DNA from 4 places in the Bradyrhizobium sp. BLXBL-03 genome. Region 2 is predicted to be linked to each of the others. Evidence: predicted binding sites of a transcription regulator. Region 2 holds the regulator's gene; each other region holds the start of a gene.
The links. Region 2 encodes PhoB, which activates phosphate uptake and scavenging genes when phosphate is short. Its sites were predicted from a motif close to TGTCATNNANCTGTCAT; they were not measured.
Positions count from the first base shown of each region.

Region 1: the regulator PhoB is predicted to act here: its motif matches at 1,459-1,475, upstream of ugpB (sn-glycerol-3-phosphate ABC transporter substrate-binding protein UgpB).
Region 3: the regulator PhoB is predicted to act here: its motif matches at 4,423-4,439, upstream of phnF (phosphonate metabolism transcriptional regulator PhnF).
Region 4: the regulator PhoB is predicted to act here: its motif matches at 1,125-1,141, upstream of ACNJX9_RS18325 (OprO/OprP family phosphate-selective porin).

Region 1 is NZ_CP182470.1:103,496-110,676, forward strand. It holds gene ACNJX9_RS00455 (CaiB/BaiF CoA transferase family protein) at 116-1,312, shown strand; gene ugpB (sn-glycerol-3-phosphate ABC transporter substrate-binding protein UgpB) at 1,529-2,845, shown strand; gene ugpA (sn-glycerol-3-phosphate ABC transporter permease UgpA) at 2,900-3,781, shown strand; gene ugpE (sn-glycerol-3-phosphate ABC transporter permease UgpE) at 3,781-4,629, shown strand; gene ACNJX9_RS00475 (sn-glycerol-3-phosphate import ATP-binding protein UgpC) at 4,636-5,721, shown strand; gene ACNJX9_RS00480 (Hsp20 family protein) at 5,958-6,383, shown strand; gene ACNJX9_RS00485 (DUF1150 family protein) at 6,434-6,706, shown strand; gene ACNJX9_RS00490 (TetR/AcrR family transcriptional regulator) at 7,046-7,181, shown strand, end outside.
Region 2 is NZ_CP182470.1:8,060,302-8,067,482, reverse strand. It holds gene pstS (phosphate ABC transporter substrate-binding protein PstS) at 128-1,141, shown strand; gene pstC (phosphate ABC transporter permease subunit PstC) at 1,289-2,278, shown strand; gene pstA (phosphate ABC transporter permease PstA) at 2,280-3,125, shown strand; gene pstB (phosphate ABC transporter ATP-binding protein PstB) at 3,122-3,943, shown strand; gene phoU (phosphate signaling complex protein PhoU) at 3,955-4,671, shown strand; gene phoB (phosphate regulon transcriptional regulator PhoB) at 4,694-5,407, shown strand; gene ACNJX9_RS38030 (GcrA family cell cycle regulator) at 5,499-6,011, opposite strand; gene ACNJX9_RS38025 (aspartate aminotransferase family protein) at 6,479-7,181, shown strand, end outside.
Region 3 is NZ_CP182470.1:888,395-895,575, forward strand. It holds gene phnD (phosphonate ABC transporter substrate-binding protein) at 1-40, shown strand, start outside; gene phnE (phosphonate ABC transporter, permease protein PhnE) at 127-1,011, shown strand; gene phnE (phosphonate ABC transporter, permease protein PhnE) at 1,008-1,853, shown strand; gene ACNJX9_RS04225 (IS110 family transposase) at 2,179-3,432, shown strand; gene phnF (phosphonate metabolism transcriptional regulator PhnF) at 3,660-4,388, opposite strand; gene phnG (phosphonate C-P lyase system protein PhnG) at 4,507-4,971, shown strand; gene phnH (phosphonate C-P lyase system protein PhnH) at 4,976-5,584, shown strand; gene ACNJX9_RS04245 (carbon-phosphorus lyase complex subunit PhnI) at 5,589-6,704, shown strand; gene ACNJX9_RS04250 (alpha-D-ribose 1-methylphosphonate 5-phosphate C-P-lyase PhnJ) at 6,701-7,181, shown strand, end outside.
Region 4 is NZ_CP182470.1:3,816,728-3,823,908, reverse strand. It holds gene ACNJX9_RS18330 (DegQ family serine endoprotease) at 1-879, opposite strand, end outside; gene ACNJX9_RS18325 (OprO/OprP family phosphate-selective porin) at 1,192-2,823, shown strand; gene ACNJX9_RS18320 (winged helix-turn-helix transcriptional regulator) at 2,864-3,241, opposite strand; gene ACNJX9_RS18315 (zinc-binding alcohol dehydrogenase family protein) at 3,362-4,375, shown strand; gene hisC (histidinol-phosphate transaminase) at 4,466-5,524, opposite strand; gene ACNJX9_RS18305 (chloride channel protein) at 5,521-6,837, opposite strand; gene ACNJX9_RS18300 (SDR family NAD(P)-dependent oxidoreductase) at 6,927-7,181, opposite strand, start outside.

The sequences.
Region 1 (7,181 bases), 470 kb from region 2:
ATTTCCCACGCTGCGGGATTGCGCGGCGACGCATACGCCCCCACGCGACAGGCCATTGCTGGCGCGTTCGAACCTCGCTAGGCCTGTGATCAATATCGACACAGGGAAGCAAGGCATGACTGACACAGGCGCAATGAGCGGACTGCGCGTCATCGATCTCACGCGCGTGCTTGGTGGCCCCTATTGCACCCAGATCCTCGCCGACCACGGCGCCGACGTGATCAAGGTCGAGCCGCCCGCGGGCGACGAGGTGCGCGACTGGGGTCCTCCCTTCCACGACGACGACGCGGCCTATTTCATCGGCATCAACAGAAACAAGCGCTCGATCGGTCTCGACCTCGCCTCCGAAGGCGGCCGCCTCGTGCTGCTCAAGATGCTGGAGACGGCCGACGTCCTGATCGAGAATTTCAAGCCGGGCACGCTGGAGAAATGGGGCATCGGCAACGATGTGCTCGCCCAGAAATTTCCGCGCCTCGTGCATTGCCGGATCTGCGGCTTCGGCGCCGACGGCCCGCGCGGCGGCAATCCCGGCTATGACGCCATCATCCAGGCCATGACCGGAATGATCGCGGCGACCGGATCGCCCGAGAGCGGCCCGATGCGGATCGGCGTGCCCCTGGTCGACATCACCACAGGCCTCTACGCCGCGATCGGCATCCTGATGGCGCTGTCCGAGCGGCAACGCTCCGGCAAGGGCCAGTTCCTGGAGACGACGCTGTACGAGACCGGCCTTGCCATCATGCATCCCCACACCGCGAATTATTTCATGCATGGCAAGCCGCCTGGCCTCACCGGCAACGAGCACCCGAACCTCGTGCCGTACGCGATCTTCCCGACCAAGACCGACAACATCTTCATCGGCGTCGGCAATGACGGCACCTTCCGCAAGCTCGCCAAGGAGATCGGCAAGCCCGAGCTCGGCACCGACCCGCGCTTTGCCCGCAACAAGGACCGCATCGCCAATCGCGAGGCGCTGCGCGCCGAGCTGGCCGCGGTGTTCAGCCAGCACGAGGCCGAGCCGCTATGCAATCGCCTGCTCGCCGCGGGCCTGCCCGCAGGTCCCGTGCAGAAGATCGACCAGGCGCTGACCAATCCGCACACCGTCGCCCGCGGCGATGTCATCGAGAAGGACTGGTACAAGGGCGTGGCTTCGCCGATCCGGCTCGATCGCAGCAAGCCGAGCCTGCGCCGGCTGCCGCCGAAGTTCAGCCAGCACTCCCAGGAGGTGCTGGGCGAGTTCGGCTACTCAAGGTCGGAGATCGACGCGATGGTCGAGAGCGGCGTGGTCTGCGGGCCCGAGCGCAAGCGCTAGGCCCAACTGCCGCATCCGACGCGTGATGCCGCAGTGCGGCGCGGGCATTGGTGTGCACCGCGAACGCCCGCCGTTGCGCGGCGCGTTCGCCTATTTGACGACTTCCCTTTTCCGGCGCTTGCCGCTTTCGTTTCGGCCGCTTACACAGTCATGTGAACGTCATATGGCGCTGCTAGCGCAAGCGCTTCTTTATTGACGGCTGAGGGAGGATTCTTGATGGCTCTTCGATTCTTTGGGGCGGCTGCCGCTGTCGCAATCGCGGTCGGCATGACGGCTTCGCCGGCGCTGGCCGTGACTGAAATCCAGTGGTGGCACGCGATGACCGGTGCGAACAACGACGTCATCGTCAAGCTCGCCAACGACTTCAACGCGGCGCAGAGCGACTACAAGGTCATCCCGACCTACAAGGGCAGCTATCCCGACACCATGAACGCCGGCATCGCCGCGTTCCGCGCCGGCAATGCGCCGCATATCATGCAGGTGTTCGAGGTCGGCACCGCGACCATGATGGCCGCGACCGGCGCCGTGAAGCCGGTCTACAAGCTGATGGCCGACGCCGGCGAGAAGTTCGATCCGAAGGCCTATCTGTCCGCGATCACCGGCTACTACTCGACCTCGAAGGGCGAAATGCTGTCCTTCCCGTTCAACTCGTCGTCGACAGTCATGTGGGTCAATCTCGACGAGCTGAAGAAGGTCAATGCCGAGATCCCGAAGACCTGGCCCGAAGTGTTCGAGGTCGCCAAGAAGCTGCACGACAACGGCCATCCGACCTGCGGCTTCTCCAACTCCTGGGTCACCTGGGTCAATCTCGAGCAGCTCTCTGCCTGGCACAACGTGCCGCTCGCCAGCAAGGCGAACGGCCTTGACGGCTTCGACACCAAGCTCGAGTTCAACGCACCGCTGCAGGAGAAGCATCTCGAGAAACTGGTCGAGCTGCAGAAGGACAAGACCTACGACTACGCCGGCCGCACCAACCAGGGCGAAGGCCGCTTCACCTCGGGCGAGTGCGCGATCTACCTGACCTCGTCGGCCTTCTTCGGCAACGTCAAGGCGCAGGCCAAGTTCAACTTCACCGCCGTTCCGATGCCTTACTATCCCGACGTCAAGGGCGCGCCGCAGAACTCGATCATCGGCGGTGCCTCGCTCTGGGTGATGGGCGGCAAGTCGGCCGACGAGTACAAGGGCGTCGCGAAATTCCTGACCTTCCTGTCGGACACCGATCGCCAGGTCTACATCCACAAGGCCTCGGGCTATCTGCCGATCACCAAGGCCGCCTACGAGAAGGCTAAGGCCGAGGGCTTCTACAAGGATCAGCCCTATCTCGAGACCCCGCTGCTCGAGCTGACCAACAAGGAGCCGACCGAGAATTCGCGCGGCTTGCGCCTCGGCAACATGGTCCAGCTGCGCGACGTCTGGGCGGAAGAGATCGAGCAGGCGCTCGCCGGCAAGAAGACCGCCAAGCAGGCGCTCGACGCCTCGGTCGAGCGCGGCAACACCATGCTGCGCCAGTTCGAGAAGACCGCCGTAAAATAAGGCGAAGGCGCCGGCGGGCCGCATCGACCAGCGGCCCGCCCGCGCTACCCCATCATGCAAAAGCAAGCGATTTTCCAATCAAAGCTGCTGCCTTACGCGCTGGTTGCCCCGCAACTCGCGATCGTCCTGATTTTCTTCTACTGGCCGGCCTTGCAGGCCGTGATCCAGTCGTTCCTGCTCCAGGACGCGTTCGGGCTCTCGACGAGCTTCGTCTGGTTCGAGAATTATCTCGAGCTGTTCAGCGAGCCCGCCTATTTCGAGACCGTCGTCCGCACCTTCTTCTTCTCGTTCGCGATCGCGACGTCCTCGCTCTCGGTCGCGCTGCTGCTCGCGGTGATGGCGGACAAGCCCTTGCGCGGCGGCGCGGTGTATCGCACGCTGCTGATCTGGCCCTATGCGGTGGCGCCGCCGGTGGTTGGCGTGCTCTGGGTGTTCATGCTGCATCCCTCGCTCGGCGTGCTCTCGCGCTATTTGCGCGCCGCCGGCATTGAATGGAATCCGCTGCTCGACGGCAACCAGGCCGCGACACTCGTCATCCTCGCCGCCGCCTGGAAGCAGATCTCCTATAATTTCCTGTTCTTCCTCGCAGGGCTCGCGGCCATTCCGAAAAGCGTGCTCGAGGCCGCCGCGATCGACGGCGCGCGCCCGATGCGGCGGTTCTGGACCGTGACCTTCCCGCTGCTGTCGCCCACCATCTTCTTCCTGCTGGTCGTCAACATCGTCTACGCCTTCTTCGACACCTTCGGCATCATTGACACCATGACCCGCGGTGGCCCCGGCACCTCGACCGTCACGCTGGTCTACAAGGTCTATAATGACGGTCTGATCGGCGGAAATCTCGGCAGCTCGGCGGCGCAATCGGTGATCCTGATGATCATGGTGATCGTGCTCACCGGAATCCAGTTCCGCTTCGTCGAACGCAAGGTGACCTACTGATGGTCGAGCAAGAGGGCTTCAGGCGTTACGTCGCCCACATCATCCTCTGGATCGGGATCGCGATCGTCGCCTTTCCGGTCTACGTGGCCTTTGTCGCGTCGACCCAGGACAACGCGTTGATCGCCAACGGCCAGATGTCCCTGCTCCCGGGCGGCCATTTCTTCGAGGTCTATTACCAGACGATTTTCGTCGGCACGAGCGGCTCGACCCGCGAGCCCGTCGGCAACATGATGTTCAATTCGCTGGTGATGGCGCTGGCGATCGCGATCGGCAAGATCGCGATCTCGATCATCTCGGCCTATGCGATCGTGTATTTCCGCTTTCCGTTCCGGATGGCGATCTTCTGGATCATCTTCATCACCCTGATGCTGCCGGTCGAGGTGCGCATCTATCCGACCTACAAGATCGTCGCCGATTTGCACATGCTCGACAGCTATGCGGGCCTGGCGCTGCCGCTGATCGCGTCGGCGACGGCGACGCTGCTGTTCCGCCAATTCTTCATGACCGTGCCGGATGAATTGCTGGAGGCCTCGCGGATCGACGGCGCCGGTCCCTTGCGCTTCTTCTGGGATACGCTGCTGCCGCTGTCGCGCACCAACATGGCGGCGCTGTTCGTGATCCTCTTCATTCTCGGCTGGAATCAATATCTCTGGCCGCTGCTCATCACCACGCGCGACGACATGCAGACCATCCAGATCGGCATCCGCAAGATGATGACCACCAACGATGCGCTGACCGAATGGCCGATCGTGATGGCGACCGCCGTGCTGGCCATGCTGCCGCCGGTGTTCGTCGTCGTCGCCATGCAGAAATTGTTCGTGCGCGGCCTGGTCGAGACGGAGAAGTAAAGAGAGATGGCCAACGTCACCCTGCGCAACGTCCGCAAGACCTACAGCGGCGGCTTCGAGGCCATCAAGGGCGTCAACGTCGATGTCGGCGACGGCCAGTTCTGCGTGCTGGTCGGACCAAGCGGTTGCGGCAAGTCCACGCTGCTCCGCATGGTCGCCGGCCTCGAGACCGTCACCGGCGGCGAGATCGACATCGGCGGCAAGGTCGTCAACGGAATCGAGCCCGCCGATCGCGACATCGCGATGGTGTTCCAGAACTACGCGCTCTATCCGCATATGAGCGTGTTCAACAACATGGCCTACGGCCTGCGCAATCGCGGCATGCCGGAAGCCGAGATCAAGACCCGCGTCGAGGAAGCCGCGCGGGTGCTCGAGCTCTCCGCCATGCTGGAGCGCAAGCCGCGCCAGCTCTCCGGCGGCCAGCGCCAGCGCGTCGCGATGGGCCGCGCCATCGTGCGCCAGCCCAAGGTGTTCCTGTTCGACGAGCCGCTGTCGAACCTGGATGCCAAGCTGCGCATCTCGATGCGCGTCGAGATCCGCAAATTGCAGCGCCGGCTCAACGTCACTTCGATCTACGTCACCCACGACCAGCTCGAGGCGATGACGCTCGCCGACATCCTGGTGGTGATGAACGGCGGCCAGGTCGAGCAGGTCGGCAATCCCTTGGCGATCTACGAGAAGCCGGCGACCACTTTCGTCGCCTCATTCATCGGCGCACCGCCGATGAACCTGATGTCGACACGCCAGGACGAGATCAAGTCGCAGCTCGGCGGCGCCGCAGGCGAGGCCGGCATCCTCGGCATCCGCCCCGAGGATCTCGTCATCACCGACCAGACGCCGTCAGGCGGCGTTGCGCTGTCGCTGACCGTCGACGCGATCGAGCGCGTCGGCGCCGAGACTTTCGTCTACGGCTCGCGGGCCCAGGACGAGCAGCGTGTCGCGGCCACCCCGGGCGAACTGCCGCCGGGCGAGGTCATCGTCCGCATTCCCGGAACCGAGGCGCCCGCGATCGGCGCGAGGATCCGTGTCGCCGCAGGCCGCAACAAGCTGCATCTGTTCAGTGGCGATGGACGGACGCGGATCGAGGTCTGATCGGCTCCCGGCCTAACCTGTCGAAAACAACCCCATGCACAGTAGAAGGGGCTCTGTTTTCATTGGGAGAATCGTCCGGAAATCCGGCACCGCCGCGCGGCAGCGCAAGCAGTGAATCCACAGCCCGCTGCTACGTGCTTGAACCCGCACGGGGATATGCCCATATTGCTGACCAAGGGGTGCCTTGATGGGGCCCCGAAACACCAAAGTCGCTTTCCGCGAGGACTTTGTAAACTATGTCTCGTGTTCCCACGCTTTCCAGTCCGTTCCTTCTGGGCTTCGACGAAATCGAGCGCGTGCTCGATCGCGTCGTCAAAGGCGCCGACGGCTACCCTCCCTACAATATCGAGAGGTGCGACCGATCGGACGGCCAGCCCGAGCGTTTGCGCATCACGCTGGCGGTCGCCGGCTTCACCCGCGACCAACTCGATGTAACCATTGAGGAAAACCAGCTCGTCATTCGCGGGCGGCAGCAGGACGACAAGACCCGGCAATACATCCATCGCGGCATCGCCGCGCGCCACTTCCAGCGCACCTTCGTGCTGGCAGAGGGGATGCTGGTGCTGGGTGCGGATCTGAAGAACGGGTTGTTGTCGATCGACCTGGCCCGGCCAGAACCGGAGAGGATCGTTAAGACAATCGCTATCAATGAGCACGAATAATGGAACGAGTAGCGGACTCGACCGCTTAGTTCTGTGAAGGAGTCGAGACCATGAGTGAAGGTCACGTTGCGTTCGAATACGAAGCCAGGAACGTCTCACCCGAGACGCTGGCAAACCTCGGCGAAGGCCACATCGCCTATGTGAAGCAGATCCGCTCCGAGGATGTGCCCGGCCTGTTCCCCGAAGCCCCGAAGATTGCGCCCGGCCTCAAGCTGTTCGCGCTCCACGCCGCCGACGGCACGCCGATCATGCTGACCGACAGCCGCGAAGCCGCAATCGCCAACGCCTGGAGCAACGAGCTGCAAGCGATGAGCGTGCACTGAGCGCGACAAGCGTCGCACGAATAGATTTTTGACGGGCATGCCTTCGCAGGAAGGCGTGCCCGTTTTCATTTTGGGTGATGAAGCTTCCGCGTCGTCATTGCGAAGAGCACTTGCGACGAAGCAATCCAGAATCTCTCCGTGGAAAGATCCTGGATTGCTTCGCTACGCTGGCAATGACAGAGTTTGAGGCGGCGACGCGCCGAAATCTCCTGTCCCGGACGCGCTGCAGCGCGAAGCGGTGCGGCGCAGAACCGGGACCCAGGCCTCGTCTCTCGCGCGCATGCAACCGTCATCAATCCGTGATTTGACAGTTCCTTCACATTTGTCAAATCTGACAAAATGCAGGCCAAGGCCCCTCCCCAGGATCGCATCCTCGACGCCGCCATGCGCGTGTTCCGTCGCCACGGCTTCCGCCGCTCCTCGATCGAGCAGGCGGCGGAGGAAGCCGGGCTGACGCGGCAGGCGCTCTATCATC
Region 2 (7,181 bases):
ATCGCTTAGCACTGTCATCCGACTGTCACGAAACCTTCGTAAAAGCTCAGCCGACCGCTCCTAAAGGGGCGGCGCGGGAGCGCGATCGGGCGCGGATGGCGCTTCGCTCCCCTGTATGGAGACCAGCATGAATTTCCTCAAAACGATCGTCGCTGCCGGCTTGGTCGCCGCAACGACGACGGCGGCGTTCGCTGCCGACATCACCGGCGCAGGTGCGACGTTCCCGTTCCCGATCTATTCGAAGTGGGCTGATGCCTACAAGAAGGAGACCGGCAACGGTCTGAACTACCAGTCGATCGGTTCCGGCGGCGGCATCAAGCAGATTCAGGCCAAGACCGTGACCTTCGGTGCCACCGACATGCCGCTCAAGGCCGAGCAGCTCGAGAAGGACGGCCTTGCCCAGTGGCCGATGGTGATGGGCGCCATCGTTCCGGTCGTCAACCTCGAAGGCGTCAAGCCTGGCGAGATGGTGTTCGACGGCGAGACGCTCGCCAACATCTATCTCGGCAAGATCACCAAGTGGGACGACGCCGCGATCAAGAAGCTCAATCCGAACGTGAAGCTGCCGTCGGAGGCGATCACCGTGGTTCGCCGCTCGGACGGTTCGGGCACCACCTTCAACTTCACCAACTATCTCTCCAAGGTCAGCGCCGACTGGAAGAGCAAGGTCGGTGAGGGCACCGCGGTCGAATGGCCGGTTGGCGTCGGCGCCAAGGGCAACGAAGGCGTTTCGGGCAACATCGGCCAGACCAAGAATTCGATCGGCTATGTCGAGTACGCCTACGCCAAGCAAAACAAGCTGACCTACACCAAGATGGTCAATAAGGGTGGCAAGACCGTTGAGCCCACCACCGAGGCCTTCCAGGCGGCCGCCGCCAATGCCGACTGGTCCAAGGCGCCCGGCTACTACGTCATCCTGACCGACCAGCCCGGCGACAAGTCCTGGCCGATCACGGCGGCGACCTTCATCCTCATGCACAAGGATGCCACCGACAAGGCGGCCTCGCAGGAAGCCATCAAGTTCTTCCGCTGGGCCTTCAAGAACGGCGCCAAGGCAGCCGAGGAGCTCGATTACATCCCGATGCCGGACAGCGTCGTCCAGCAGATCGAGAAGACCTGGTCTGCCGAGATCAAGAGCTAAGCTCTTTGTCCTCCGGAGGCGGTGCGACCTTAGTGGCCGCATCGCGGACCACACGACTTCGGCCCCGGATCGGCTTCGCGTCGCGTCCGGGGCGCGAAACTGACAGCAAGCGTAAATAAACCGGTACAGGGGATCGGCGTGGCAGATATGGCTGTCGAGAGCAATGCAATTGATGCCGCCGGTCCGTATGATCGCGCCAAGGCCTTGAGCGCGTTCAAGCTCGGCGATGTCACCTTCTACTGGATCACGCGGCTTTCCGCGATCTCGGTGCTCCTCATCCTTGGCGGCATCATCCTGTCGCTGATCGTCGGTGCCTTCCCGGCGATGAAGGAATACGGCTTTGCGTTCCTGTGGACGCAGCGCTGGGCGCCGTCGGCCGATCCGCCCGTGCTCGGCGCGCTCGGACCAATGTACGGCACGCTCGTCACCTCCTTCATTGCGATGCTGATCGCCATTCCCGTCGGTCTCGGCATCGCGATCTTCCTGACCGAGCTCTGCCCGCAATGGCTGCGCCGCCCGATCGGCATGGCGGTGGAACTGCTCGCCGGCATTCCCTCGATCATCTACGGCATGTGGGGCTTCTTCGTGCTGGGACCGTTCCTGGCCAACACCTTCCAGCCCTTCATGATCAAGATCTTCGACGGCGTCCCGGTGCTGGGCGCGGTCTTCGCAGGTCCCCCGTCCTATCTCAGCCTGTTCAACGCGGCGCTGATCCTCGCAATCATGGTGCTGCCTTTCATCACCTCGATCTCGGTCGACGTGTTCAAGACGGTGCCGCCGGTGCTGAAAGAGGCCGCCTATGGTGTCGGCTGCACCACCTGGGAAGTGGTGCGCAGCGTCGTGATCCCCTACACCCGTGTCGGCATCATCGGCGGGGTCATGCTGGCCCTGGGCCGCGCGCTCGGCGAGACCATGGCGGTGACCTTCATCATCGGCAACTCATTCCGCATCTCGTCATCGATCTTCGCGCCTGGCACCACGATCTCGGCGGCGATCGCATCCGAATTCGCCGAGAGCGACGGCCTGCACCAGTCCGGCCTGATCCTGCTCGGCCTGTTGCTGTTCGTGCTGACATTCTTCGTGCTCGCCGCCGCCCGGCTGATGCTGCTGCGCCTGGAAAAGAAGGCGGGGAGGTGACATGAACCCGATCTATGTACGCCGTCGCCGCAAGGACATCATCGTCCGTGGGCTCTGCTTCGGAGCCGCCGCCGTCGGCGTCACCTGGCTCGCGCTGATCCTGCTCACGCTGCTCTACAACGGCATTGCCGGCCTCAACCTCGACCTGTTCGTCGCCGATACCCCGCCGCCGGGCTCGACCGAAGGCGGCCTGCGCAACGCCATCGTCGGCTCGCTGATCATGACCGTGATCGGCGTCGGCATCGGCGCGCCGCTCGGCCTGTTCGCCGGCACCTATCTCGCCGAGTACGGCCGTAACGACAAGCTGACCTCGGTGATCCGCTTCATCAACGACATCCTGCTGTCGGCGCCGTCGATCATCATCGGCCTGTTCATCTACGGCGCGGTGGTGGTGCCGATGCGCGGCTTCTCGGCGATCGCAGGCTCGCTCGCGCTCGCCGTCATCGTGATCCCGGTGGTGCTGCGCACGACCGAGGACATGCTGCTGCTGGTGCCGAATGCGCTGCGCGAGGCCGCCTCCGCGCTCGGCCTGCCGCGCTCGCTGGTGATCAAGCGGATCGCCTATCGTGCGGCCCGCTCCGGCCTCATCACCGGCGTGCTGCTCGCCACCGCCCGCGTCGCCGGCGAAACCGCGCCGCTGCTCTTCACCGCGCTGTCGAACCAGTTCTTCAGCCTCGGCCTGAACAAGACCATGGCGAACCTGCCCGTCACCATCAACAATTTCGTCCAGAGCCCTTACGCCTATTGGAAGCAGCTCGCCTGGAGCGGTGCGCTGTTGATCACGCTCACCGTGCTTGCCCTGAACATTGGCGCCCGCATCCTCGGTGCCGAGAGGACCGCAAAATGACCGACTTGTCCGTATCCGTGAGCTCCAACGCGCACCTCGCCTCGCAGCAGCCGCTGCCGGAAGCTCCGGCCAAGGTGACGGTGCGCAACCTCAACTTCTATTACGGCGAGCACCAGGCGCTGAAGAACATCAATATGACGCTCGGCACCAACCGCGTAACCGCCTTCATCGGCCCGTCCGGTTGCGGCAAGTCGACCCTGCTGCGCATCTTCAACCGGATGTATGACCTCTATCCGGGCCAGCGCGTCACCGGTCAGCTGATGCTGGACCAGACCAACATCCTCGACCCCAAGCTGGATCTCAACCTGCTGCGCGCCCGCGTCGGCATGGTGTTCCAGAAGCCGACGCCGTTCCCGATGACGATCTACGAGAACATCGCCTTCGGCATCCGCCTCTATGAGAAGATCTCGAAGTCCGAGATGGACGACCGCGTCGAGAAGGCGCTGCGCGGCGGCGCGCTGTGGAACGAGGTCAAGGACAAGCTCAACGCCTCCGGCCTGTCGCTCTCGGGCGGCCAGCAGCAGCGCCTCTGCATCGCCCGCACCGTCGCGGTGCGGCCTGAAGTGATCCTGTTCGACGAGCCCTGCTCGGCGCTCGATCCGATCTCGACCGCCAAGGTCGAGGAGCTGATCCAGGAACTGTCCGAGAACTACACCATCGCGATCGTCACCCACAACATGCAGCAGGCGGCCCGCGTCTCCGACAAGACCGCCTTCATGTATCTCGGCGAGCTGATCGAGTTCGACGACACCAGCAAGATCTTCACGTCGCCGTCGGACCGGCGCACGCAGGATTACATCACCGGCCGGTTCGGCTGAGGAGACAGGACATGGCTTCCGAACATACCGCAAAAGCCTTCGACACCGACCTTCAGGAGCTCACCCGCCTGGTCGCCGAGATGGGCGGCATCGCCGAGCGCATGATCGTCGATTCCGTCGATGCGCTGATCCGCCGCGACGTCGCGCTGGGCCAGCGCGTCGTCACCATCGATGCCGAGCTCGACGCGCTGCAGAAGAAGATCGAGGAGCGCGCCGTGCTGACCATCGCGCGCCGCCAGCCGATGGCGGTGGACTTGCGCGAGATCGTCGGCGCCATGCGGGTTGCGACCGACCTCGAGCGCATCGGCGACCTCGCCAAGAACATGGGCAAGCGCGTCGCAGCGCTGGAGACGGATTTCCATCCGCTCAAGCTGTTCCGCGGCCTCGAGCACATGACGGACCTCGTGCAGCAGCAGGTCAAGTCGGTGCTCGATGCCTATGCCGCGCACGACCTGCCGGCGGCGATGACGGTGTGGAAGGGTGACGAGGAGGTCGATGCCATCTGCACCTCGCTGTTCCGCGAGCTCCTCACCTACATGATGGAGGATCCGCGCAACATCTCGTTCTGCATCCATCTGATGTTCTGCGCCAAGAACATCGAGCGGATCGGCGACCACGCCACCAACATCGCCGAGACCGTGTTCTACATGATCGAAGGCCAGGCCATCACCGACAAGCGGCCGAAGGGCGACATGACGACCTTCGCCACGACGGTCCCGAACACCTGATTACGCAAGGAGCGACGAGCCCATGGGCGCACGCATTATGGTGGTTGAGGACGAGGAAGCTCTGACCGAGCTTCTCCGCTACAACCTCGAAGGCGACGGCTATGACGTGGAGACGGTGATGCGCGGCGACGACGCCGACACCCGCCTCAAGGAGCACATCCCCGATCTGATCGTGCTCGACTGGATGTTGCCGGGCCTGTCCGGGATCGAGCTGTGCCGCCGGTTGCGGACGCGATCCGACACCAAGCAGCTGCCGATCATCATGCTCACCGCGCGCGGCGAGGAGAGCGAGCGTGTCAGGGGCCTTGCCACAGGCGCCGACGATTACATCGTCAAGCCGTTCTCGGTGCCCGAGCTGCTCGCGCGGGTCAAGGGCCTGCTGCGGCGCGCCAGCCCCGAGCGGCTCGCGACCGTGCTCGCCTTCGGCGACATCGAGCTCGATCGCGAGAAGCGCCGCGTGGCGCGCTCGGGTCGGCCGATCGATCTCGGACCGACCGAATATCGCCTGCTGGAGTTCTTCCTGGAGCATCCCGGCCGGGTGTTCTCGCGCGAGCAGCTGCTCGACAGCGTCTGGGGCCGCGACATCTATATCGACGAACGCACCGTCGATGTGCATATCGGCCGCCTGCGCAAGCTGCTCAATCTCGGCCGCGAGCAGGACCCGATCCGCACCGTCCGCGGCGCAGGCTACGCGCTCGACGATCGCTTCGCGAAGGCTGAGCAGACCTCAAGCTAGGCTGCCCGCCAGCAAACAAAAAAAGCGCGCCTGGTGGCGCGCTTTTTTTCGTCCCGGCCTGTCCCGCGACGATGTCGTCTGAACCAAGTACTCAGCGCGTGCCTGGCTTCGCCGGCGCCCGCCGGCGATCCGCCGCCGGCTGATACGCCACGCGCGAGTGCTGGGCGCAGTAGGGCAGGCCTGAGAGCGCCTTGCCGCCGCAGAAGAAGAAATCCGGGCTTGAAGGATCGCCGACCGGCCAGTGGCAGGTGGCCTCGTTCAATTCGAGCAACGAGAGCCGCTGGCTCATCGGCACAACGTTGTCGTAGGTAACAGGTTCAGCCTCGACCTCGACCTCGAAGGCCTGCGCCAGCGCGGTGTTGCCGCGCGCGATGGGGCGGCTCACCCGCATCATGTGCTGTGCGGGACGCGCCTTGCGCGGCCGCGGAGCTGCTGATGAGGGGCTCTTGGCGCGGCCGGACAGGCCGAGCCTGTGCACCTTGCCGATTACGGCGTTGCGGGTCACGTTTCCAAGCTCAGCGGCGATCTGGCTGGCCGAAAGTCCGGCCTCCCAGAGCTTTTTCAGCTGCTCGACGCGATCATCTGACCAGGTCAAAACCGTCATTGCATCCTTTCCTTCGCCGGCGCCAGCCATCTGTGGGGCCTCACGACGAATGCCTAAGCTTCGAAAAACCCGTGCCGCCAGAATCCCTTAAGGCTCGCCGGGCGCGCCAGATGCGCCCGAACGTTTACGCCGGTACATGAGGACTTTTGGGATCAGAACCGCTGCACGAGATGTCGTATCTGACAAGCCAAACGCTACAATATGCCGTGACTCACGCGCAAGAGTCCGCCGACTCGCTTCCACATGTTCCGTGGCGAAAATCCCGCAAAATCGCCACCGCAAGACTACGGATTCAGCGTTTCGCGAGGCTTTCCGGGCGGCATTGACACCCGTATTGCCAGGCATAAGATAGTCGCGCGTGCCGCCCTTAAAAGGCGGCACGTTTCGTTTTCCGGGCCAAATGACGCGCTGCGCCATGCGTGTTCAGGCCGTCCGAAACATCCGAAGTGACCACCAAAGAGATCGTCATGACCAACAGCGCAGCGCCGCATTTGCTCCCCGTTTTCGCCAGGGCCGATATCGGTTTTGAGCGCGGTGAAGGCGTCTGGTTGATCGCAACCAATGGCGATCGCTATCTCGATTTCACCTCGGGCGTCGCGGTCAATGCACTCGGCCATGCCCATCCGGCGCTGGTCAAGGCGCTGCAGGAGCAGGCCACGAAACTCTGGCACATGTCGAACCTGTTCCAGAGCCCTGACGGCGAGAAGCTCGCTGCGCGTCTTTGCAACGAGAGCTTTGCCGACTTCGTGTTCTTCTGTAATTCCGGCGCCGAGGCGCTGGAGGGCGTGATCAAGCTGGTCCGCCATCATCACTTCTCCAAGGGCCATCCGGAGCGCTATCGCATCATCACCTTCGAAGGCGCCTTCCACGGCCGCACGCTGGCGACGCTGGCGGCGACGGGATCGGCAAAATATCTCGAAGGCTTCGGTCCGCCGATGGACGGCTTCGACCAGGTGCCGCATGGCGACATCGAGGCCGTGAAGAAGGCGATCGGCCCGCATACCGCCGGCATCCTGATCGAGCCGATCCAGGGCGAGGGCGGCGTACGTTCGGCGACTTCAGCCTTCCTCAAGGCGCTCCGCCAGCTCTGCGACGAGAAAGGCTTGCTGCTGGCCTTCGACGAGGTGCAGACCGGCATGGGCCGCACCGGCGATCTCTTCGCCCATCGCC
Region 3 (7,181 bases), 1.3 Mb from region 2:
GATTAGGTTCGTCGATAATCTGCGTAAGAAGGCGTCCTGAGCTCGTCGGGACGAGGCACCTCGAGCCGGGTCGATGGACCCGGCTCTTTTCTTGATGGATCTGTTTGTGATGGATCTTTGCCTTCGATGACGGTTGCGGTTTCGATCCTTCCCGAGCAGCAGCTCGCCGCCCTCAACGCCGCCTATCGCAAGGCGGTCGCACGCAAGCGCCTGCGCCTCTCGGCGGGCTTCACGTTGTTCGTCGCCGCGCTGATCGTGGCCTCGATCGGCGCCGAGGTGAATTTGCGCACCTTCTTCACTTATTTCGGCAACTTCGTCAGCTACTTCAATCGCATCCTCACCCTCGACAGCGGCCAGCGGGTCTGGACCGATCTCGGCGAGTGGTTCTGGGGCCTGCACAAATGGCTGAAGCTGCTCGGCGAGACGCTGCTGATCTCCTATGTCGGCACGCTGATCGGCGCCGTCCTTGCCTTCCTGCTCAATTTCTTCTCCGCCGAGAACACCTCGCCCGCGCCCTGGCTGCGCTTCACGGTGCGCCGGCTGCTTGAATTCGCGCGCACGGTGCCCGGCATCGTGTTCGCGCTGATCTTCGTCATGGCGTTCGGTCTCGGTCCGGTCGCTGGCGTGCTCGCGATCGCGATCCATTCCACCGGCGCGCTCGGCAAGCAGTTTTCCGAGATGGTCGAGAACGCCGACATGAAGCCGGTCGAGGGCATCCGCTCCACCGGCGCGAGCTGGGTGTCGTGCATGCGCTTTGCGATCCTGCCGCAGGTTTCGGCGGGTTACGCCAGCTACGCGCTGCTGCGTTTCGAGATCAATGTGCGCGAGGCCTCGGTGATGGGCTTTGTCGGCGCCGGCGGCATCGGGCAGGAGCTGATCGTCGCGATCCGAAAATTCTACTACTCCGACGTCAGCGCCATCCTCGTCACCATCATCGTCACGGTGTTCCTGATCGACATCACCACCGGCTGGGTGCGCGGCCGCCTGTTCGGCAAGGAGGCGCGGAATTGAACAAGCCGCAGGATGTCAACACCGAGGAGCTCCGCGCGCGCTACCCCGACGTCTTCGGCCGTCCGGCATCGGCACGCCTGGCGACCCCGGCGATGCTCATCGCGGCGCTTGCGATCTTCGTGTTCGGCCTGGTCGATCTCGATTTCTCGCCGGCGCGCTTCATCTCGGGCCTAAGCCAGCTCGGCTGGATCAGCATGATGATGATGCCGCCCGATCCCGGATCGTCGCTCCCGCTCTATCTCAAAGCGCTGGGCGAGACGCTGTCGATCGCGCTGCTCGGCACCACGCTGGCCGCCTTGCTGGCGCTGCCCGTCAGCCTGCTTGCGGCTCGCAATATCGTCCCTAACATCGTCCGTTTCCCGGTGCGGCGGTTCCTGGATTCGATCCGCGGCGTCGATACGCTGATCTGGGCGCTGGTGTGGATCAACGTGGTCGGGCTCGGCCCGTTCGCCGGCGTTCTCGCGATTGCCGTGGCGGATTTCGGTGCGTTCGGAAAGCTGTTCTCGGAAGCGATCGAAGGCGCCGATCAGAAGCAGGTCGAGGGCATCCGCGCCTCCGGCGGCAGCGCGCTGCACGAGATCCGCTTCGGCCTGATGCCGCAGGTGCTGCCCGTCATCGCCGGCCAGGTGCTGTATTTCATCGAATCGAACACGCGCTCGGCCACCATCATCGGCATCGTCGGCGCCGGCGGCATCGGCCTCCAGCTCGCCGAGCAGATCCGGGTGCTGGAATGGCAGAAGGTGTCGTTCCTGATCCTGATGATCCTGGTCGCCGTCGCGGGAATCGATTTCATCTCGGGCAAGCTGCGCTTTGCGATCATCGGTAAGCGGGCAGTGGCCTGAGCACCGCTGCCGTAGGGTGGGCAAAGCGAAGCGTGCCCACCTCTCTAGCGATCGAGAAAGATCGTGGGCACGGCGCAAGAGCGCCTTTGCCCACCCTGTACCTCTTCTGACGTTCATGGCCGGCCTAGAGGTGTAGACTGGCCATTCGGGCCGATCCGTCGGGAGCAGCCTTGTCCACCCGTGCCCTTGAGCACCCACGTAGGAACCGCGCCCCAGCGGAACGTCCGCGATCGAGATCCAGTAGGAGGTCATTGCGCCGAGAGCGCCAGTACAGGGATCGATCAGGATCGCGGTTGGCCCGCTTTGAGAGCGAGGAGATCCAACGATGGTCAAGGACGTGCAATGGTTCGTCGGGATCGATTGGGCAACGCGGAGTCATTGCGTTTGCCTGCTGGATGCGGAAGGACGGCCGGCCGGCCAGCGCGACTTTGCGCATGGCGGAGCCGGACTGACGGAGCTGTGTGATTGGCTGGTCGAAAAGACCAAGGCCGCACCGGGACAGATCGCGGTGGCAATCGAGACGCCGCATGGCCCAGTGGTGGAGATGCTGCTCGAGCATGGTTTTATGGTCTTTGCCATCAATCCCAAGCAACTCGACCGCTTCCGGGATCGCTTCACGGTGGCCGGTGCCAAGGATGATCGCCGCGACGCTCATGTGCTCGGAAGCTCATTGCGTACGGACTGTGCGGCCTTCCGCCAGCTTGCGGCCGACAATCCGGTGGTGATCGAGCTGCGCGAGTGGTCGCGCATGGCGGAGGAGCTGCAGCAGGAGCGCACGCGGCTTGCCAATCGCCTGCGTCAGCAGTTGTGGCGGTACTATCCCCAAGCGGCCAAGCTGACCGACGATGTCGCCGACGACTGGTTCCTGGCACTTTGGCAAAAGGTGCCGACGCCGGACAGCGCGGCCAAGGCCAGCGACAAGGCGATCGCGCGCATCCTCAGCGCCTATCGTATCCGCCGCCTCGATGCGGCGACGGTGCTCAAGACTTTGCGCGAGACACCCCTGCTCGTGGCACCGGGCACGACGGAGGCTGCGTGCGTGCATATCCGCAGCCTCGCGGCCCGTCTGCGCCTGGTCAATCAGCAAATCAAGGAAGCGCAGCACAGCCTGGACCGCCTGTGCGCCAAGCTCGAAGAACAGGAGAGCCCCGCGGGGCAGAATCCCGAGCAGTGTGACGTGGCGATCCTTCGCTCCTGGCCGGGAATCGGCAGGATCGTTCTCGCCACACTGCTCGTCGAGGCCACCGAGCCTCTGCGCAGACGAGACTACCACGCCTTGCGCGCCTTGGCAGGGGTCGCACCGGTGACGCGGCAAAGCGGCAAGCAACGCTTCGTGATCCGCCGCCTGGCCTGCAACAGGCGGCTGCAAAGCGCCGTTCATCACTGGTCGCGCGGCGCGCTTCAATACGACGCCGCAGCCCGGCGACGCTATGATGCTTTGCGGCAGCGCGGACACGGCCATGCGCGTGCGCTGCGTGGTGTGGGAGATCGCCTGCTCTTTGCCTTGTGCGCGACGCTCAAGCACCAGACGCCCTACGACGCAGACCACAACAGCGCGAAGATCTCGGCAGCAGGCTGAGCCGTTCCTTTGTTCGGCCGCATGCGACCGTTCCTTCGTCCCGACCTGCCGAACGCAAGAGCGCCGCGCGCAGACGCTGTCCAGGATGCCATAGGCACCGGCAAAGCCGGCGCGAAGCGTCCTGGATAGCGTCGAGCACGGTGCTATGGTTATCTGTCAGGGACTCCCACCCTTGACGAAGGGTAGGAGGTCCTACGGCTCCGTTTTCGTGGAGAGAGCGAGCTCCCCTACGGCTCCACCAAAAACTCCACCCGCTCTGCGGCAAAGCGCGAATGCTTCGTCACCAGCGGCTTGCCCTCGAGATCGAGGTCCGTCGCGTCGACCACCAGGATCGGCCGTCCCAGCGGCAGATCGAGCCGCGCGGCATCGGTCGCATCGACGATGCCGGCGGTGATCCGGGTGGCGCCGCGGCGGTAGTCGCGGATCCCGTAATGCTCGAGCATCTTCGTCATCGAGCGCGTGGCCGAGAACACCGCGCCGGCGCCCGGAAATCGCTCGGCCGACAACCAGGTGGTGGAGACGCAGATCGGCGTGCGGTCGGCGAGGCGGATCGCCTCGATCCGCACCAGCGGCGCGCCTGATTTCACGCCCAGTTCCCCTGCAAGCTCGCGCGTTGCGGCATCCTCTGACGCCTCGATCAGCCGGCCATGCGGCTCGCGGCCTTCGGCGCCGACGATCTCCGAGAAGCGCGTGCGCGAGCGCAAGGGATAGGCGAGCTTCTGCGCCTCGACATAGGTTCCGCTGCCGCGCTCGGCGCGCACGATACCGCGTTCGGCAAGGGCTGCGAGCGCGCGCCGCACGGTGTGGCGGTTGACGCGATAGGTTTCGGCGATCTCCATCTCGCCCGGCAATTTGTCGCCGGCGGCAAAGCGGCCGTCGGCGATGCCGCGCTCGATGCCGTCGGCAACGAGGCGCCACAGCGCGACGCCGGAGGAAGCGGTGTCCTGCATACTCATGTCGGCGATCAGCCTAGCCCTAAAATCACACGCTTGTCACGAAACAGTCATGGCGTTTCCGTATGAAGTTGTCTATTATCATAGACAACTTCAATTCGGCAAGTTTTGTGGAAGGCCGGTGGATTCGGTGACCCAGCACAATACCCAGCAAGCCCAGCGCAAGGCCGCCATGGCCGTGCTGGCGCACGCGGAGGCGGGCGAGATCGCCGCTCGCCTCCGCACGATTGCTTTGCCCGTCCATCAGGATCTGCGCGAACCGGAGAACGGTCTGGTGATGCTGCGCGGCCGGGTCGGCGGCGATGGCGCGCCGTTCAATCTCGGTGAGGCGACCGTGTCGCGCGCTGCGGTGCGGCTTGCCAGCGGCGAGGTCGGCTTCGGCTACACGCTCGGGCGCAACAGTGAGAAGGCACGGCTGATCGCGCTGTGCGACGCGCTGGTGCAGTCACGCGATTTCGGCGTCGCCGTCGAGCGCGACGTAATCGCTCCGTTGCGCGAGCAGCTTATGGTCAGACGCAAGCAGCAGGCCGAACAGACGGCTGCGACCAAGGTTGATTTCTACACCATGGTGCGCGGTGAGGGATGAGGCCATGACAACGATTGCGGAACTGCCGCCGGGATTCGCCGACAAGGTGTTGTCGGCGCAATCGACCTTTCGCTCGGTCATGGACGCGATGGCACGGCCCGGCACGGTCCAGCGCATCGTGCCGATGGCGGGAACGCCCGATACGATGATGCGCGGCACGGCCGCGATCGCGCTGACGCTGTTCGATCACGACACGCCGCTCTGGCTCGATGCGCGCATGGCCGAGAGCACCGAGGTCCTGAAATGGCTCAAGTTTCACACCGGCGCGCCGGTGGTGCAGGATTCGTCGATCGCAGCCTTCGCGCTGATCAGCGACGGCGTGTTGCTGCCCAATCTTACGCGGTTCGCGCTCGGCACCAACGAATATCCGGATCGTTCAACCACCGTGATCATTCAGGTCGAGAGCCTGGGCGCAGGCCAAAACGTCGAGCTGCGCGGTCCCGGCATCGACGGCGTCGCGACGCTTGAGGCGTCGTTCAAGCCGTTCGACCTGTTCGAGCAGCTGCGCTTCAACGAGACGCTGTTTCCGCGCGGCATCGACGTGGTGCTGGTCGCCGAGGATGCCGTGGTCGCGATTCCGCGCACCACGCGCGTCGTGAGCAAGGGAGGCTAGAGGCATGTATGTCGCAGTCAAAGGCGGCGAACGCGCCATCGAGAACGCCCATCGCCTGCTCGCCAATGCCAGGCGCGGCGACCAAAACGTTGCGGAAATCTCGCTCGACCAGATCTCCGAACAGCTTGGCCTCGCCGTCGATCGCGTCATGAGCGAGGGCTCGCTCTATGACCGCGAGCTCGCGGCGCTCGCGATCAAGCAGGCGCGCGGCGATCTGATCGAGGCGATCTTCCTGGTCCGTGCCTTCCGCGCCACCCTGCCGCGCTTCGGCGCCAGCGAGCCGGTCGACACCGGCGCGATGCGGGTGCAGCGGCGGGTGTCCTCCACCTTCAAGGACATTCCGGGCGGCCAGATCCTCGGGCCGACCTTCGACTACACGCATCGCCTGCTCGATCCCTCGCTCGCCCAGGGTTTTGTGCCGGAAGCGCCGGCCGTGGCCGAAGCCTCAACGGCGCCGACGCCGCGCGTGACCGACATTCTCGGCCGCGACGGACTGATCGAATCATCGCCACAGGCCGAAGACGGCGCCAGCGTCGGCGATCTCACGCGGGAGCCGCTGAACTTCCCGGCTGACCGCGATTTGCGCCTGCAAAATCTCGCCCGCGGCGATGAAGGTTTTCTGCTGGCGATGGGCTATTCCACCCAACGCGGGTACGGCCGCAATCACCCCTTCGCCGGCGAGATCCGCTTCGGCGAGGTCGAGGTCGAATTCACAGCTGAGGACGTCGGCTTCGCCGTGCCGCTTGGTTCGATCGAACTGACCGAGTGCCAGATGGTCAACCAGTTCAAGGGCTCGGCAACCGAAGCGCCGTGCTTCACCCGCGGCTATGGCCTCGGCTTCGGCCAAAGTGAGCGCAAGACCATGTCAATGGCGCTGGTCGATCGGGCGCTGCGTGCCCGCGAGCTCGGAGAAGAAGCCCTCGCCCCGGCGCAAGATGAAGAATTCGTGTTGTCGCATTCGGACAACGTGCAGGCGACCGGATTCGTCGAGCATCTGAAGCTGCCGCATTACGTCGACTTCCAGTCCGAGCTTGGCCTCCTGCGCAAGCTGCGCAAGGAATTTGCCGAAGCTTCGGCCGAAGCCAATACTCCCGGTGCCATGAAGGAGGCCGCGGAATGAACGCGCCTGCCTACAACTTCGCTTATCTGGACGAACAAACCAAGCGGATGATCCGCCGCGCCATCCTGAAAGCGATCGCGATCCCCGGCTATCAGGTGCCGTTCGCCAGCCGTGAAATGCCGATGCCCTATGGCTGGGGCACCGGGGGCGTGCAGGTGACCGCCGCGATCCTGGGCCCTAGGGACGTGCTGAAGGTGATCGACCAGGGCTCGGACGACACCACCAACGCGATCTCGATCCGCAAATTCTTCGCCAAGACCGCGGGCGTCGCCACCACGACGTCGACCGACGAGGCGACCGTAATCCAGACCCGTCACCGCATCCCGGAGACCGCGCTGCACGAAAAGCAGGTGCTGGTCTATCAGGTGCCGATCCCGGAGCCGCTGCGCTTCCTCGAGCCGCGCGAGACCGAGACCCGCCGCATGCACGCGCTCGCCGAATATGGCCTTATGCATGTGAAGCTTTATGAGGACATCG
Region 4 (7,181 bases), 4.2 Mb from region 2:
CGCACCGCTTGGCGAACGCAGGCCGAGACTATCGGCGATCTCCGGCGTCACCGCCTGCAGCTTCGCGCCAAGCCATGGCCGCTTTACCGCCTTGCCGCCGCTCTTGGCGGAGGCGACGACGACGCGCACCATATTGGCGGGAATTGCGAAGCCGATGCCCTGCGAGCCGCCGGAGCGCGAATAGATCGCGGTGTTGATGCCGGCGAGCCGGCCGTTCATGTCGACCAGCGCGCCGCCGGAATTGCCGGGATTGATCGCAGCATCGGTCTGGATGAAGAACTGATAGTCGGTGATGCCGACCTGCGTGCGCGCCAGCGCCGAGATGATGCCGTGGGTCACGGTCTGGCCGACGCCGAAGGGGTTGCCGATCGCCATCACGACGTCGCCGACCATCAGCTCGTCCGAATTGGTGAATTCGAGCGCCGGGAACTTTTCCTTGGCATCCTTCAGGCGCAGCACCGCGAGATCGCTGCGGGAGTCCTTCAACACGATCTCGGCCTCGAACTCGCGCTTGTCCGACAGCGACACCTTCACCTGGTCGGCACCTTCGATGACGTGGACGTTGGTGACGACGAGCCCGGAGGCGTCGACGATCACGCCCGAGCCCAGCGACCGCTGCACCTGCTCCTGCTGCTGGCCGCCGCCGAAGAAACGGCGGAAGATGGGGTCGTCCAGCAGCGGGTTGCGGTTCTGCACCACCTTGGCGGCATAGACGTTGACGACCGCCGGTTGCACCCGCTGCACGATCGGCGCATAGGACAACCGCAGCTCGGCCTGCGACGAGGGCACGCGACGGTCCTGCGCCGCAGCCGGATTGAAGTGGGCCGAAAAGCCTATGCACAATGCCGTGACGACGGCGGTCAAGTTCGCTCGAAACATCCCTACCTCTTGGAAAAGACGCCGGAATATAGGCGCGTTCGCCCCCCAATAGAAGGGCGCCGGGCGGCAATATTCAGCCCCTTTCCGGTGTGTCCCACCTGCAAGCCCAGCGTGCGAAATCACAATCTGCCGGGACGATGGATTGGCATGATGCGCATCATCCTGCATGCTCGTGCCAGGCGGATTCGGTTGCGGCGAATTGGCATCAGTGGGAACCGCAGAGCCGGGCGCGCGCGTCGCGGGGCAGTCATCGATCAGTCTTAGGCTCTCCCGTTGCGACTTGGGGAAGTTCGTCAAAGGATGGAGCACGACATGAGCAGGACAGGACTAGCAGCCACGGCGATCGGTCTCGCCGGCGTGCTGGCGGCTTCACAGGCCCAGGCCCAATCGGCCAGCACCAGCGAGCAGGAGATCGCGCTCCTGAAGCAGCAGTTGAAAATGCTGGAGCAGAAGCTCGACAAGCTCCAGAGCCAGACCGCCGCGAACGCGGCCGCCACGGCGAAAGCCAGGCAGGAAGCGAAGGCCGAGGCCAAGGCCGAAGCGCGCTCGGAGGCGAAAGCCGCGGTCGCCAATGCCAACGCGGCCATTCCGGTCAAGGGGCCGGTGGCCCCATCGGGCGTCGTGGTGACGATGCCGAACAATCGCCCGACCATATGCACCGCCGACGGGCACAACTGCGTCGCCATCACCAGCCGCGTGCACTGGGACGTCGGCGGGTACGACTACCGACCCAACACGGCAGCCACGGTACCGCAGAAGCTCGACAGCGGCGAGAACGTTCGTCGCGCGCGCATCGGCGTCGTCGGCAAATTCCTCGAAGACTGGAATTTTGCGCTGATCTACGATTTCGGCGGTTCGGCTGACGGCTTCGGCGGCACCGGCGCCGCCGGCGCGACTCCCGTGGGCTTCGATCCCGGCGGAGGCACGTCCGGCATCGAGAACGCGTATCTGAGCTACACCGGGCTGAAGCCGTTCGGCGGCAAGATGGCGATCGAAGCCGGCATCATGGACATTGCCTGGACCATGGATGAATCCACGAGCTCCAACGACATCGCCTTCATGGAGCGCGCCTCGGTCGGTGTCATCGCGCAAAATATCGCCGCAGGCGACTTCCGCTCTGCCGCCGGCGCCCGCTGGTACAATGACGTGTTCTATGCCGGCGCCTATGTGACCGGCCCGACCACGGGTGCCATTCACTCGGCCTCGAGCATTTCACCTCCGGGGACCAGCGAGCAATACGGCGCAACCGCCCGTGTTGCCGGCCAGGTCGTCAGCGGCAACGACTATTCGGTGCATCTCGGCGCCGACGCCGAGTGGCTGATCCAGCCGCCGCGCAATCTGATCGCCAACACGCAAACTCTGACGCTCAGCGATCGTCCCGAACTGCGCATCGATCCGACGACGCTGATCTCGACCGGGGCGATTGCAAACGTATCGGGTGCGCAGGTGTATGGCCTCGAAGCCGCCGCTTCCTATGGACCGCTCTGGGTCCAGGGCGAATACTATTGGTTCAACATTGAACGCAATGCGAATACCGCCGTGGCGCCCATCGGCACGTCGAGCCTGAATTTCCAGGGGGGTTATGCGCAGGCGGCCTATGTCCTGACCGGTGAAAGCCGCAAGTACAATCCGGGCAACGCCGCGTATGGCGGCGTCAAGCCGAACAATCCGTTCTCGCTCGACGGCGGTGGCTGGGGTGCCTGGGAAATCGCAGCCCGCTACTCCACGATGAACTTGAACGATCAGCTCGCGACCGCCGCCGGAATCGCCGGCGGGCGGCAGGACGTCTACACGCTGGCGCTCAACTGGTACGTCAACGGCAACGTGCGCTTCATGCTCGACTACCTGCATGGCACGGTCTCGAAGCAGGCCTCGGCGGTGTCTACGGCGGATGTCGGCTCGAAGTTCGATGCGGTCGCATTGCGCACGCAGTTCGCGTTCTGACGCGCCCTGTTCGGGAGCGGCATCGTCCGCTCCCGAACATCTAGGCCGCCCGCTTCGGCTTCCTCTCGACCACAGGCGGCGGTGCGCAGGACAGCCGCTGCTGATGGCTCTCGCCCCAGGCTTTCAGAATATCGATCACCGGCCGCAGGCTCTCGCCCAACTCGGAGAGACAATACTCCACGCGCGGCGGCACCTCGGCATAGACCTTGCGGATGACGAGCTTGTCCTCCTCCAGCGCGCGAAGCTGCTTGGTGAGCATGCGCTGGGTGATCCCAGGCATCATGCGGCGCAATTCGCCGAAGCGCCGGGTGCCGCTCTGCAGGTGATAGAGGATCACGCCCTTCCACTTGCCGTCGATCAAATCCAGCGTCGCCTCGACCGAGCAGCCCGGACGACGGGCAAAATCGCGCCGTTTCATCAGTGTTTTCCCAATAGTATCCAAACGGGGACTATATCCCCGAATGTACAGTACTTGCCAAATTGGAGCCAGCGCGACAGGTAAGACGCGGGCGAAAACGCCATCTGATGGAGACAAGCCATGAAGGCCGTCGGCTACAAGAAGTCGCTTCCGATCGAGGATCAGGACGCGTTGATCGATTTCGAGACCGCCAAGCCAGAGCCGAAGGGACGCGACATCCGCGTCGCCGTGAAGGCGATCTCGGCCAATCCCGTCGATTACAAGGTGCGCAAGCGCGCCGCGCCGCCCGAAGGTGAGACCAAGATCTTGGGCTATGACGCCGCCGGCATCGTCGATGCGGTCGGGCCCGAGGTCACCCTGTTCAAGCCGGGCGACGAGGTGTTTTACGCGGGCTCGATCCTGCGCCAGGGCACCAATGCCGAATTCCACCTAGTGGACGAACGCATCGTCGGCAACAAGCCGAAATCGCTCTCCTTCGCGCAGGCCGCGGCGCTTCCCCTCACCTCCATTACCGCGTGGGAATTGCTGTTCGATCGCCTCGGCGCAATCCCGGGCAAGAGCGTCGATCCGCGCACGCTTCTCATCACCGGCGGCGCCGGCGGCGTCGGCTCGATCCTGATCCAGCTCGCCCGCCGCCTCACCGGCCTCACCGTGGTTGCGACCGCGACGCGGCCGGAATCGCAGAAATGGTGCCTCGATCTCGGCGCGCATGCGGTGATCGATCACGGCAAGCCGATGAAGGAGCAGATCGAGAAGCTCAAGCTGCCGCCGGTCGCGCTGGTCGCGAGCCTTACCTTCACCGATCAGCACTACAAGAGCATCGCCGAGTTCATGGCACCGCAAGGCCGGTTCGGCCTGATCGACGATCCCCCGGAATTCACCATGAGCACGTTCAAGGGCAAGGCGATCTCGGTGCACTGGGAATCGATGTTCACGCGCTCTTCGTTCCAGACGCCTGATATGATCGCGCAACATCACCTGCTCAACGATGTCGCCGATCTGATCGACAAGGGCGTGCTGCGTACCACGCTCGACCAGACCTTTGGCACGATCAACGCGGCCAATCTCAAGCGCGCGCACGCGCTGCTCGAGAGCGGCAAGTCGCGCGGCAAGATCGTGCTGGAAGGGTGGTAGGCGATCGCATCGCCAATGCGTAGGGCGGGTTAGACCAGCGGCTGCGCGAAGCGTAGTTGCTGGGCGTAACCCACCCTACGATTTCTCGCTCTATCGCAATATCCCGGACAACGCCGACAACAGCCGATCGATCTGCGCGTCGGTGCCGACGGTGATGCGCAGGAAATCCGAGATGCGCGGCGCCGAGAAGTGACGGACGATCACCGCCTGCTCCCGTAGCGCCGCCGCAAGCTTGGCCCCCTCGTGCGCGGGATGGCGCGCGAAGACGAAATTGGCGAGCGAGGGCAGCACCTCGAAACCGGCGCTTTTCAATCCGCGGGACAGGCGTTCCCTGCCCTCGGTCACGCGACGGCGGCCTTGCTGGAAATAAGCATCGTCCGCGAGGGACGCGATCGCACCTTCCTGGGCAGGCCGGCCGAGCGGATATGAATTGAAACTGTCCTTTACGCGCGTCAGCGCATCGATCAGATCGGCGTCCCCAACGGCATATCCGACGCGAAGCCCGGCGAGAGCGCGCGACTTCGACATGGTCTGCACGACCAGGAGATTGCGATGAGACGCGACCAGCGGAATCGCCGTCTCGGCCCCGAAATCGACATAGGCCTCGTCCACGACGACGGGCACATCAGGGTGGTCGTCGAGCAGTGTCGCGATCTCGGTGCGCGACAGCGCGATGCCTGTCGGCGCGTTCGGATTGGGGATGATGATCGCGCCGGCCGGCCGGCGATAATCAGCGGTGCGGATCTGCATGGCCTGATCGAGCGGCAAGGTCTCATAGGCGATGCCGAACAGGCGGCAGTAGACCGGATAGAAACTGTAGGTGATATCGGGAAACAGCAGCGGCGCATCGTGCTTCAGCAGCGCGACGAAGGCGTGTGCCAGCACCTCATCCGAGCCGTTGCCGACGAACACCTGCTCGGGCCTCACGCCGTGATAGGCGGCAAGGGCCGCCCGCAGCGCGGTCGCCTGCGGGTCCGGATAGAGACGCAACGTATCGGCCGCCGCGCCCCGGATCGCCTCCAGCGCACGCGGCGACGGACCAAGCGGGTTCTCGTTGGTGTTGAGCTTGACCAGATCCGCCATGCGCGGCTGCTCGCCCGGCACGTAGGGTTTCAGCTCATGCGTCAAGCTGCTCCAGAAACGGCTCATCTTCCTTCTCCCTCACGCGGACGCGTGGCGCGCTCAACGAAGCCCTTTGCGAGCGCGTGATAGATACCCTCCTCGCAGATCATCCGCGAGACGAAATGCGCGATCAGCGCCGCCGCCATCAGTGGCACGACCATGCCGTGATTGTCGGTCATCTCGGTCACGATCACGAAGGCGGTGATCGGCGCCTGCACGACGCCGGCGAAATACGAGACCATGCCGAGCAGCATGATCGCACCGAGCGGCGCGTCGTGGAAGAACGCGGCGATGTTGCTGCCGATGCCGGCGCCGACGGCGAGCGAGGGCGAAAAGATCCCGCCCGGTATGCCGCTGATCGCGGCGAAGCTCGTCGCCAGCAGCTTGAGCACGCCAAAATCCTGCGGCAACGGGGTGCCGTGATCCAGCGCCTCTTTCACCTGCACGTAGCCCGTGCCGTAGATCGTGTCGCCGGACACCAGGCCGCAAATGGCGACCGCGAGGCCGCAGGCAAAGGCGAACCACAGCGGATGGCCCTTGATCGCGCGTCCGAGCGGGCTCTTGAAACCGCGCGCCATGGCGATGACGACGCGGCTGAACAGGCCGCCGGCGAGGCCACCGACGACGCCGCAGGCCGGAACGGCCAGCCAGTCGGCGCCACGCGAGAGCGTCATCGCGCTGCTGCCGAAATAGGCGTAATTGCCGGCCAACGCGAGCGAGGTCAGGCCGGCCGCGATCACGGCGGCAATGATCAGGCTGGATGTGCGGGTCTCGAAGGCGCGGCTCATCTCCTCGATGCCGAAGACGATTCCCGCCAGCGGCGTGTTGAAGGCCGCGGCGACGCCGGCGGCGGCTCCGGCCAGGATCAATCCAGGCTGGCGGCGCGGCGAGACACGACCGAGCGCGAACATGATGGAGGCGCCGACCTGAACGGTCGGCCCTTCCCGCCCCACGGAGCCGCCGCACAGCAGCCCGAACAGCGTCAGGATCATCTTGCCGATCGCGATCCGGATCGAGACCAGGTTCTCGCGCGCGGCCTGATCGGTCAGCTGCCGCGCGGCGATTGCCTGCGGAATGCCGCTGCCCTGCGCATTCGGGAACAGACGGAGGGTCATATAGGCCGACAGCATGAAGCCGAGCGGCGTCACCGCCAGCACGGCATAGCGCGACTTCGCCAACAGGAGTGCGAAGGCGTAGTGCGCGAGATCGGCAAGCTGCGCCAGCGCCACGGCTGCTGCGCCGACCCCGATCCCGCCGAGCAGAAAGATCGCCCGCCGCTGCCAGCGTGCGGAGGTCAGCCTGAACAGGCGCTTGTGGCGGGTCGAGAGGGGCCAGGGCATGGAGACCCCGTTTTAGCCAGTCCCGGCACGAATGAAAGGGGGCGCAAGAGCAGAGCAGCTAGGCGGCCCGTCCCGTGCCCAATCGCGGCTTAAGCGATGGTGTTGACGATGCCGCCTTCGGCACGCAGCGCCGCACCGTTGGTCGCTGATGCCTCCTTCGAGGCGACAAAGACCACCATGTTGGCGATCTCCTCGACACTGGCAAAACGCTGGATCAGCGAGCTCGGGCGGTGCTGCCTGACGAAATTGGCGGCGGCTTCATCCACCGATTGCCCGTTCTGCCTGGCCAGATCCTTCACGAAAGTCTCGACGCCCTCGGACATGGTCGGGCCAGGCAGCACCGA